DNA from 3 places in the Bradyrhizobium sp. LB8.2 genome. Region 1 is predicted to be linked to each of the others. Evidence: predicted binding sites of a transcription regulator. Region 1 holds the regulator's gene; each other region holds the start of a gene.
The links. Region 1 encodes LexA, which represses DNA repair genes until DNA is damaged. Its sites were predicted from a motif close to TGTTCNNNNTGTGTTCNG; they were not measured.
Positions count from the first base shown of each region.

Region 1 (3,206 bases):
TCAAGACGAGCAAGGATAGCTTTTTGCTCAAGGAGTGGTTGGCTGCCGACGCCGATCCGCGCGATGCCGCCAGCGCCTCGCTGGCCGCCGGCGTGTCTTGCGATGAATCCGGCTGCGTGACGCCGCTCGCCGATGGGCGGCTGGTCGCGCTGGCACTGCGCATCGACGCGCTGGCGGACGATTGCAACCGCGCCGCGCTGGTGGTGACGGCACGTCCCGCGCCGCCCGATTGCGCCGCGATGGTGGTCGATCGACGGCGGCTCGCGAGCCAGAGCGCGCTGGCGCTGACGCAGCGTGGTGACGGCTTTGCAGTTCAGGCGGTGAGGGAAAGAGGCACGAGCCGTCCCTGGTTGCCGGCCGGCTCAGGCGAAGGTGATTTCGACGGCAGTCTTGCGCCGAAAGCGATCCCGCCACGCAGCAAGGACGCAACGCCGGCGGAAATCGATTTGCAAGCCGACGATTAATCGGATCGTGCGGAGAGATGCAGTCGGCTGGTGCATCCGATCGGATTCGCTGGACGCAAACCACACCACCTCGCCGGCCACGGCCGGCGATTGCAAATCAATCCTGGCCTCCGATCCCGTGGCCGGAGGGCGACCGTGTCAGCCGATCGGCAGGCGCGTGATGGTTGGCTGCCTGTTGGCCATGATCTGCGGCTTGTGCTCGCGCTCGCCGGCCGGCAGCGTCACCGGCAGTTGCAGCACGGTCGCGCGCTGTCCTTCGACAAGCTGGGTCACCAGCACGTATTTGCCGTCGGGGAATTCGATCGCGTCATGATGGCGGTCGGGAATGTGCGGATCGATCTTGCCGAACTTGCCGACACGGGAATTGATCGTGCGTGTCCAGATCCAGCGATTGTCGTAGCGGATGTTGTCGGCGAAGGCGAGCTCCGTTCCCGGCAGCAGGCAGACGGCCACAGTCGGATCGGCTGCGGACGCAAAACCACGCGTCGAGGTGCCGCGGAAGGTTGTCGTGACGACCGTCTCGCCGACTTCGGCGGGGCGCGACGCGATGGCATGCAGGCTGTAGTCACACATCGGGTGCTCCTCATGCTGGGATAGCAACCGGCGTCTCTTATCGAGGCGCAGGCCCCTATCAGAGTGGAAACACACAAGCCTCTGCTTGGTTATGGGCAAATCTGCGGCTGGTTTCCGCACGCCGCGATCACATTATCTTTCCCGAATCGGCGAGGAACAAAGCCTGCTCCTGGGCATTTCGGTCGCGCACGTCAGCGGCCGGAGATGCCCTTGCGCATGACGTCTCCTCAAACCGGAACGCCGCGAAGCCTCTGGGATGCTCGGCGCGGCGTGTCGAGGATGGACCGCCGGAGATGCGGCCGGATAATCTGTGCAGAACCAGGATGACTATCCAGCCGGAGCGGGCAATCCGTCCACTCCAATTGGAATTGCGTGACTGCCGTACAGGCTCAGTACTTTCGGTACAGCCCGATCAGCTTGCCCTGAATTTTCACCCGGTTCGGCGGCAGGATGCGCACCTCATAGGCGCCGTTGGCGGGCTCGAGCGCGATCGATGCGCCGCGGCGGCGGAAGCGCTTGAGGGTTGCTTCCTCGTCGTCGATCAGCGCCACCACGATGTCGCCGGTATCGGCGCTCTCGTTGCGCTGGATCAGCGCCATGTCGCCGTCGAGGATGCCGGCCTCGACCATAGAATCGCCGCGCACTTCGAGCGCGTAGTGCTCGCCCGAGCCAAGCATGTCAGGCGGTACGCTGATAGTGTGGCTGCGGGTCTGCAACGCCTCGATCGGTGTGCCGGCCGCGATCCGGCCCATCACCGGCACCGCGACCGGACGTTCACCATCGTCCGCGGGCAGGCTGGAGCTCGCACGCACCTTGCCGAGATTGCCCTCAATGACGCTCGGCGTGAAGCCGCGGCGGCTGCCGGCGGCGGCCTGGAGCTCGGGCAATTTGATGACCTCGATCGCACGGGCGCGATTGGGCAGGCGTCGGATGAAGCCGCGCTCCTCGAGCGCCGTGATCAGGCGATGGATGCCCGACTTCGAGCGCAGGTCGAGCGCATCCTTCATCTCGTCGAAGGAGGGCGGCACGCCGCTTTCCTTCAGACGTTCATTGATGAACCGCAGAAGCTCGTATTGTTTGCGCGTTAACATCTCGACCAAAGTCTCCAGGTTGATGTCGTTCGATTCCGAGACGCTGAATTCAGCAATAAGCCGCTACACGCTCGAAACAAATCATGAACGGACACTATATGTTCGATATGTGTTCCGCAACTGCTTAATTTACCGTGAACAGAGCGAAGTTCGCGGAACATGCGTTGTCGGGGCGCTCACACGGGGAGCCGCAACACCTCGCAAGGTGTGCCTGCTTCGGCTTTCGGCGCGAACGGTGCGCGCACGAGAAGTACCTGTGCCGCAGCGAGATTCGCAAGCAGCGAAGAGTCCTGATGGTTGACGGGAAGGGCAACGCGCGTGCCGTCGTCGCGCTCCTCCAGATGCGCGCGCAGATAGTCCTCCCGCTGGTCGTTGGCGCCGACGTCGCGGCCGAGCACGGCGCGCTCGCGGCGATGGTGAATCACTGAACGGCCCGAGAGAGCGCGAATCAGCGGCACCAAGAACAGGAAAGCGCAGACGTAGGACGACACGGGATTGCCCGGCAGGCCGATCACCTCCATCGCGCCGAGCCGCCCGTGCATCATCGGCTTGCCCGGCCGCATCGCGATCTTCCAGAACGCCATCGTTATGCCTTCGTCCCTCAGCGCCTGCTGGACCAGATCGTGGTCGCCGACCGATGCGCCGCCGGTCGTGATCAGGATGTCGGCTCCGCTCTCGCGGGCGCGTCGAATGCCGACGGTGGTGGCCTCCAGCGTGTCGGCGGCAATACCGAGGTCGATGGTCTCGGCGCCCTCGCTGCGAGCGAGCGCGTGCAGGGCGTAGCCGTTGGAATAGACGATCTGGCCGTGACCGGGCGTGGTGCCCGGCATCACCAGCTCGTCGCCGGTGGCGAGGATCGCGACCTTCGGACGTCGGCAAACGGCGAGGTGCGGGTGATTCATCCCGGCCGCAAGCGCGAGGTCGCGCTCGGTGAGACGGCTTCCCTTGCGCAGGAGCACGTCGCCCTCGCGGAAATCGACACCGGCGGGCCGGATGTGCCGTCCGGCGATCGCGGCTTCCTTGATCGTGATGCGCTTGCCGTCGGCGACCGTGTCCTCCTGGATCACGACGGCGTCGG
Region 1 covers NZ_JBEPQV010000028.1:14,527-17,732, forward strand. The annotation lists gene ABIB06_RS28185 (ComEC/Rec2 family competence protein) at 1-464, shown strand, start outside; gene ABIB06_RS28190 (hypothetical protein) at 603-1,037, opposite strand; gene lexA (transcriptional repressor LexA) at 1,427-2,128, opposite strand; gene ABIB06_RS28200 (molybdopterin molybdotransferase MoeA) at 2,305-3,206, opposite strand, start outside.

Region 2 (3,206 bases), on a different contig from region 1:
AGCTCGGGCAGGATCGTCTTGAGCTCGCCCTGCAGCGTGTAAGGCGGATTGACGATCAAGAGCCCGGTGGAGGTGAGAGTTGCGCCGTCGGCTTGCGGCGACACACTGAATTCGAGGCGCAGGCAATTTCCCGGCGGCTTTGCTGCGGCTGCGAGGCGCGCCACTGATTGCACCAGTGCGTCGGTGGCGCGCCGGCTCTTGGCGGGATACCAGATTACATAGATACCAGTCGGCCATTTCGCAAAAGCCGCCGAGAAGGCCTCGCCCAGCTTGTCGAACTCGTCCTTTGCCTCGAACGGGGGGTCGATCAGCACGAGCCCGCGCCGTTCCTTCGGCGGCACGAAAGCCGGCAGCGCCATCCAGCCGTCGAGATCGACCACGCGGGCCTGCTCGTCGTGGCGCAGCACGCCGATCAGCGCTTTGCGCGCCTTCGGCTCGAGTTCGCAGGCGACGAGGCGGTCCTGCGGCCGCATCAGGGCGCGCGCAATCAGCGGCGAGCCCGGATAAGCCTTGAGCTCGCCCTTCGGATTGTAGGCGCGGACAATATCGAGATAGGGCTTGGTCAGCGCGATGGTGTCGTTCGAGAAACGCGCCTGCATCAGCCGGGCGATGCCCGTCAGCCACTCGCCGCCGCGGCGGGCCTCGTCGCTTTCGAGATCGTAGAGGCCGGCGCCCGCATGGGTGTCGATGACGCGGAAGGCGCCCGGCTTGTCCTGGAGATAGGTGACGATGCGCGCCAGCACGATGTGCTTGATGACGTCAGCGAAGTTTCCGGCGTGAAAGGCGTGGCGGTAATTCATGCAAGAGCACTACGCCACGTGACGGCTTGAGCAAAGAGGCACGACGCCGGGGCTACCCACCCCTGATCGGCGGCATCGTCACCTGGTCGCGGCGGCAGGCGCGGCGGTCGATCTCCTCGCAGGCGCGGAATTGCAGGTCCTTGCTGAGGCAGATGCGGACTTCGGACAGCCGCGTCCGGTTGCACGTGATCGAGACGGCGGCGTTGCCGAGGCCCGGATTGGCCTTGATGAAGGCCTCCTCCACCTCAGCCGGCGCCACGGTCTTGGCCTGCGATAGATCGAGATATTCGGCCGGAATCTTGATCGCGGCGCGCGCCTTTCGGATCGTTTCGAAATAGCTGCGGTCGGCGAGCCCCGAGCAGGTGCCGTGCTTGTCCCACTCGTTGAAAATCAGCCCCGGCGCCGGCATCAGATCGAGCATCGAGGAGACGATGCTGCGATTCAGCCGCGGCGACGGCCGCTGGCAATATTCCGGAAAACCGTTCTCATATTGCGGCCACAGACCATGCACCACGAAAGAGTAGGGCCGTCCGCTGCACTGGATCTGCGAGCGGCCGCCGCGCTCTGCCGCCTCCTCGCAGAAGGAGGGCGACCACGACAGCGACAGCACATAAAAATCGAATTCGCCGGGCGCGTTCTGCCGCTTGTCCTCGGCCTTCGCGCCGCCGGCCAGCGCAGCCAGCCCGGCCGCGAGCGTCAGCGAGATCATCAGGCGGGAGAACGAATGCAATCTGGAATGAAACATGGCGACCCCCTCAACTAGACTGTGCAGCAAGCCTAGCAGGCGATAGGAACATTTCAAGAACAAAATTCAGGCGGCCATTTCAGCCAACCGAATCAGAGCTTCTTCGACTGAGGCTGGGCTGCTTAAGGCTTAGGCTGCTTAAGGCTTGGCGGCGCGGCAGGACGGGTTGTAGGCCCAGTTGCGGTCGAGCCCGACCACGCACCATTCGACGCCCTGGCCGAAGCTGGCGAAGCCGCCATCCTCGATGATCGAGAAGTGCACCTTGCGCATCTTGCCGTCCGTGAGCATGGCCTCGCCGCTGCAAAAGCGGCGCGGAATGTTATCGGGTGCCCAGGGCCGGAACGCGGTCTCGCGAACCGCGGCGAAGCCGGTGATCTTCAACGAGGAATTCCAGAACGAGCTTTCCTTCTCCAGGAACTGGGAAGCGATCGTCGGCAGCGCCCTGTCGCATTCGGAGACGTTGCCGTCATAGCGCGGCCCGCTCAGCCAGAAATTCAGCTCCAGCGGATTGGCGGCCCTGGCCTCACCGAGCGACAGCGCCCCGAACAGGAGGCCGAGCACGGCGGCAAAGCGGAGCGATTTCAGGGAGGTCGAGGCGCGCATGGGCAATCCAGACAGCATGATCTGCGAGGGACGGACGGTGCCGTGAAGGCCGCGCGGGGTCAAGTGCAGCGCGGCAACACTTGCCGACGAGTTGACCACAAGGTCGCAGCAACCGGCCTTCCGTTCTTTCCACCGCCGCCCCGGCACCGTAAACTGCCACCAACCAATCGGAGTGACGGGAATGCGAATCATTGCGGCCGCGGGCCTACTTGCCTTGGGTATGATGGCGAGCCAGTCGGCGCGCGCCGATATCCTTCCGGTGCCTCCGTTCAAGGGCAACGACACCGGCGGCATCATCGCCTATTCGATGGCAACCCAGGTCGATGCGCGGCAGGTCGCGGTCGATCACTGCGCGCGCTACGGAAAGGTCGCGAAATTCCTGGGGGTGCAGGCCTATGAGGGCGGCTACATCTCGTTCTCGTGCCGCTGGGTGCCCTATGGCGCTGCCGACAAGCCGATCCGCACGCTCTACTGAGGCGTTTTCGTAACGCCAGCAATCTCTCAGCCGGGAGCTTCTCACATGACGCGCAAACTCGCTTTGCTCGGCTCGGCCCTTTGCCTCGTCTTGTCGGCCGGCGTAGCCAGCGCCGACGATCTGCCGATGCGCAAAGCTGGTCTCTGGGAATTGAAGATGCTCAGGACCGGTACGCCCGTGCCCGAAATGACCATGCAGCACTGCACCGACGAGACCGTCGACAAGGAGATGAACAACAACGTCTCCCCGATGGCCAAGCAGATCTGCGCCAAGCAGGACATCAAGAAGACCGCGACCGGCTATGTCAGCGATTCCGAGTGCAGTGTCGCCGGCATCAGCACGACCTCGCATGCCGAGATCACGGGCGACTTCAATTCGGCCTACACGGTGAAGACCTCGTCGCACGCACAGGGTGGCGCCGCCGGCGCCGCGGGGCGCGATTCCACGATGACACTCGAAGCCAAGTGGCTCGGAGCCTGCAAGCCCGAGCAGAAGCCCGGCGATATCGTGATGCCCGGCGGCTTCAAGATGAACGTGCGCGACATCGACAAGCTGAAGGCGCTGCTGCCGAAATAGGGCTATT
Region 2 covers NZ_JBEPQV010000020.1:57,940-61,145, forward strand. The annotation lists gene ABIB06_RS23225 (23S rRNA (adenine(2030)-N(6))-methyltransferase RlmJ) at 1-800, opposite strand, end outside; gene ABIB06_RS23230 (ribonuclease T2 family protein) at 853-1,545, opposite strand; gene ABIB06_RS23235 (hypothetical protein) at 1,684-2,148, opposite strand; gene ABIB06_RS23240 (hypothetical protein) at 2,330-2,623, shown strand; gene ABIB06_RS23245 (DUF3617 domain-containing protein) at 2,669-3,199, shown strand.
Region 2: ABIB06_RS23230 (ribonuclease T2 family protein) is a predicted target of LexA. The motif match lies at 1,590-1,607, and genes of this name have one in related genera.

Region 3 (3,206 bases), on a different contig from region 1:
CATGAATGTGCGGCTCGGACGCGGCGAGATCCTCACCGCTTTCTATCATCAGATCGGATGCCACAAGTCGAAGTCTAAGCTTTCGCACCAGCGAGGAGCAGGAGCTGAGGTAGTCCAGCAAGCAGACGAGCTGCAATTGATCCCTGGGAGCTGGATCGAACCAAAGCTCGATCACGTCATATCGCTCGCAGAAGTCCGCAAGGGGCAAGTCTTTGCGATCCTTGATGCCCTTGGGCCACCGGATGCCCCAATCAGACCAAATGATCACCTGGCCCGAGATTCGCGGAGCGCGCCGCGAAATAGGCTGCGAGCTTTTCGGGCGAGGGCAGCGGTCCCCACTCGAAGTGAAACGAAGATGAAATGACAAGCTCCGCTAACCTCGATCGGGCGAGCCCGCTTCCGGACGAACTGGTCAAGATCAGACGCTTCATCACACCACCTGATTAGGGCAACGCAAAACGAAACGGGCACTGACGACGTCGGCAACTCAACGTCCTCAGCGCCCGCTCCTCGCGAAAAACTCTCCGCGTTTAGGCTTACTCGTCCCCCGGCTCCTCGCCGTCGGCATCGCGCTCGGGGCTGCCGGCGAGAATCTGCTCGGCGATCAGGCCGGAGTTCTGGCGAATCGAGGTCTCGATCTTGGCGGTGATGTCGGGGTTGGCCTTCAGGAACGCCTTCGAATTCTCGCGGCCCTGGCCAAGACGCTGGCTGTCATAAGAGAACCATGCGCCGGATTTTTCGACGATGCCGGCCTTGACGCCGAGATCGAGGATCTCGCCCATCTTGGAGACGCCTTCGCCATACATGATGTCGAACTCGACCTGCTTGAAAGGCGGCGCCAGCTTGTTCTTTACCACCTTGACCCGCGTGGTGTTGCCGACCACCTCGTCACGCTCCTTGATCGCGCCGATGCGGCGAATGTCCAAACGGATGGAGGCGTAGAACTTCAGCGCGTTGCCGCCGGTGGTGGTTTCCGGCGAACCGTACATCACGCCGATCTTCATCCGGATCTGGTTGATGAAAATGACCATGGTGTTGGACTTGTTGATGGACGCGGTCAGCTTGCGCAGCGCCTGGCTCATCAGGCGGGCCTGCAGACCCGGCAACGCATCGCCCATCTCGCCCTCGAGCTCGGCTTTCGGTACCAGCGCCGCAACCGAATCGATCACCAGCACATCCACCGCACCCGAGCGCACCAGCGTGTCGCAGATTTCCAGCGCCTGCTCGCCGGTGTCGGGCTGCGAAATCAAAAGCTCGTCGATGTTAACGCCCAGCTTGCGCGCATAGACCGGGTCGAGCGCGTGCTCGGCGTCGATGAAGGCGCAGATACCGCCCTTCTTCTGCCCTTCCGCCACCGTGTGCAGCGCCAGCGTGGTCTTGCCTGAGGATTCCGGTCCGTAGATTTCCACGACACGCCCCCTCGGCAGACCGCCGATCCCAAGCGCAATATCCAGCCCCAGCGAACCCGAGGAAATCGCCTCGACATCCATCGAACGGTCGTTCTTGCCGAGCTTCATCACCGAGCCCTTGCCGAACTGCCTCTCGATCTGAGAGAGCGCGGCGGCCAGGGCTTTACTCTTGTCCATGGAGGATCCTTCGACGATACGCAGCGCAGTGGTGGACATCGGGTCGTGCTCCTTATGCCGAGGATTCGCGTGAGGGACAAACGATTGGCGAGGCGGTCCGTCGATAAAGACAACGTACCCTATTTGTTCTAGGTTCGCAATATGTTCTTTTGCAGATTTGGGTGCTGGCCTGTTTCGACCCCTGGCGGCCCAGTTTGAAAAGGTCCCGTGGCCTGTTTTGAAAACGAGCAATTTTTCCTATCGCAACTCTCTCCGCTTTCCTGATTGTTCGCCCATACGAGAGAGAGGCGATTTCCCTCGGATTGTATGTATGATCTGCCGGATTGAATGGGGGAGACGTAATGAACAAGTGGTTGGTTTTGTGGATTGCTGCTTCAATCGGGATTGTCACGGCGCATCCTGCTCAAGCGATGTCATGCTCAGACTACAAAAATATCTGCCTGTCTAAGGGCTCAAACAAGTGCGAGGGGGCTTGGAAGCAATGTATGCGGACCGGCACATACATTGGTCCGGATAGCGGAACAAATCACGGGCAAGCTGATAAGCGATAGTCGAAGGAAGAGCCGCCTCAGTGGGCGGCCTCTTTCGTTCCATCGTAATTCCGGCGTCCCTCCTCGACCAAAGCTGACGCACATCAAAGATCGATGACCTGCACGCCGTCAGAATTCCGTAATCCTGCGGCACCGAACCTTTTTGCGGTCTGCGGCCTTCTTCCGGGACACGGGACCGCAACTCCGGGGACCTCAGTCATGACGGACACGCACCACGATACGACCAGGCGCAATCCCCTGCTGGAGGCCGCGCGGGAAGAGATGATCAAGTTCGAGCGCAAGGAAAACGAGTTTCGCAAGAAGGACCGCGAAGAGCGGGCCGCCGAGCTCCGTTTGCCGCTGGACGCGATCAGGGTTCATTAATCCGCACAGGACGGGCTTCGGCGCTGACGAAAGGACACGCTGCCGGACGCGGCAGGCGGTGGCGGTGCCCGCCGCCCGGTCCGCGCCGGAGACAATGCCCGCCGGGAGCGGCCGCCTGTTCATCGCAAGGGACCGACACGGGAATCGAGATTTGCATATCCCGGTGGCGAGTCCGGGCACGATGTGGTATCGCGATACTACCGGTAAGTCATTGATGGAACGCGAACATTTTCCAGAGAGCTACTGTGCATGGGGTTGTTTTCGCGTTTTTTGAAAGGCGCGCATGCGTCTTCCACCACTGGAGCGCAATTTGGATCGGGCCGGCCGCCGTCTCACGGCATGCCTGCACCACCCCTACAGCAGAACCAGCAACCCGATGCCGATCACCAGCACCACGAAGCCAGCCGCCGTCGCGGCGGCGAATGACCGCTCTACGTTGTCCATGATGCCACCCCGTTGCCGGCGCGCCACGTCTCCCCCATGGCCGCACCGTCGGTGCGAAATCTCGCCCGCCCTTGTGTTCTGAGTTGTGCGAACGGATGTCGAAATTGGGACGTGTGCGGGGCCAGTCTGCGGCCTCGACTTTCGCCGCCACTGTCAGGCGCGCGCAAGCCTGCTCTCCTGGTCTGGGCCTCCATACCCAGACGACGACCCCGCTCTCCCCGCGCGGGGTTTTCTGTTTGCCGGGCACGAGCGAACGCAGCGG
Region 3 covers NZ_JBEPQV010000012.1:41,244-44,449, forward strand. The annotation lists gene ABIB06_RS16590 (hypothetical protein) at 1-268, opposite strand, end outside; gene recA (recombinase RecA) at 537-1,625, opposite strand; gene ABIB06_RS16600 (hypothetical protein) at 2,336-2,500, shown strand.
Region 3: recA (recombinase RecA) is a predicted target of LexA. The motif match lies at 1,718-1,735, and genes of this name have one in related genera.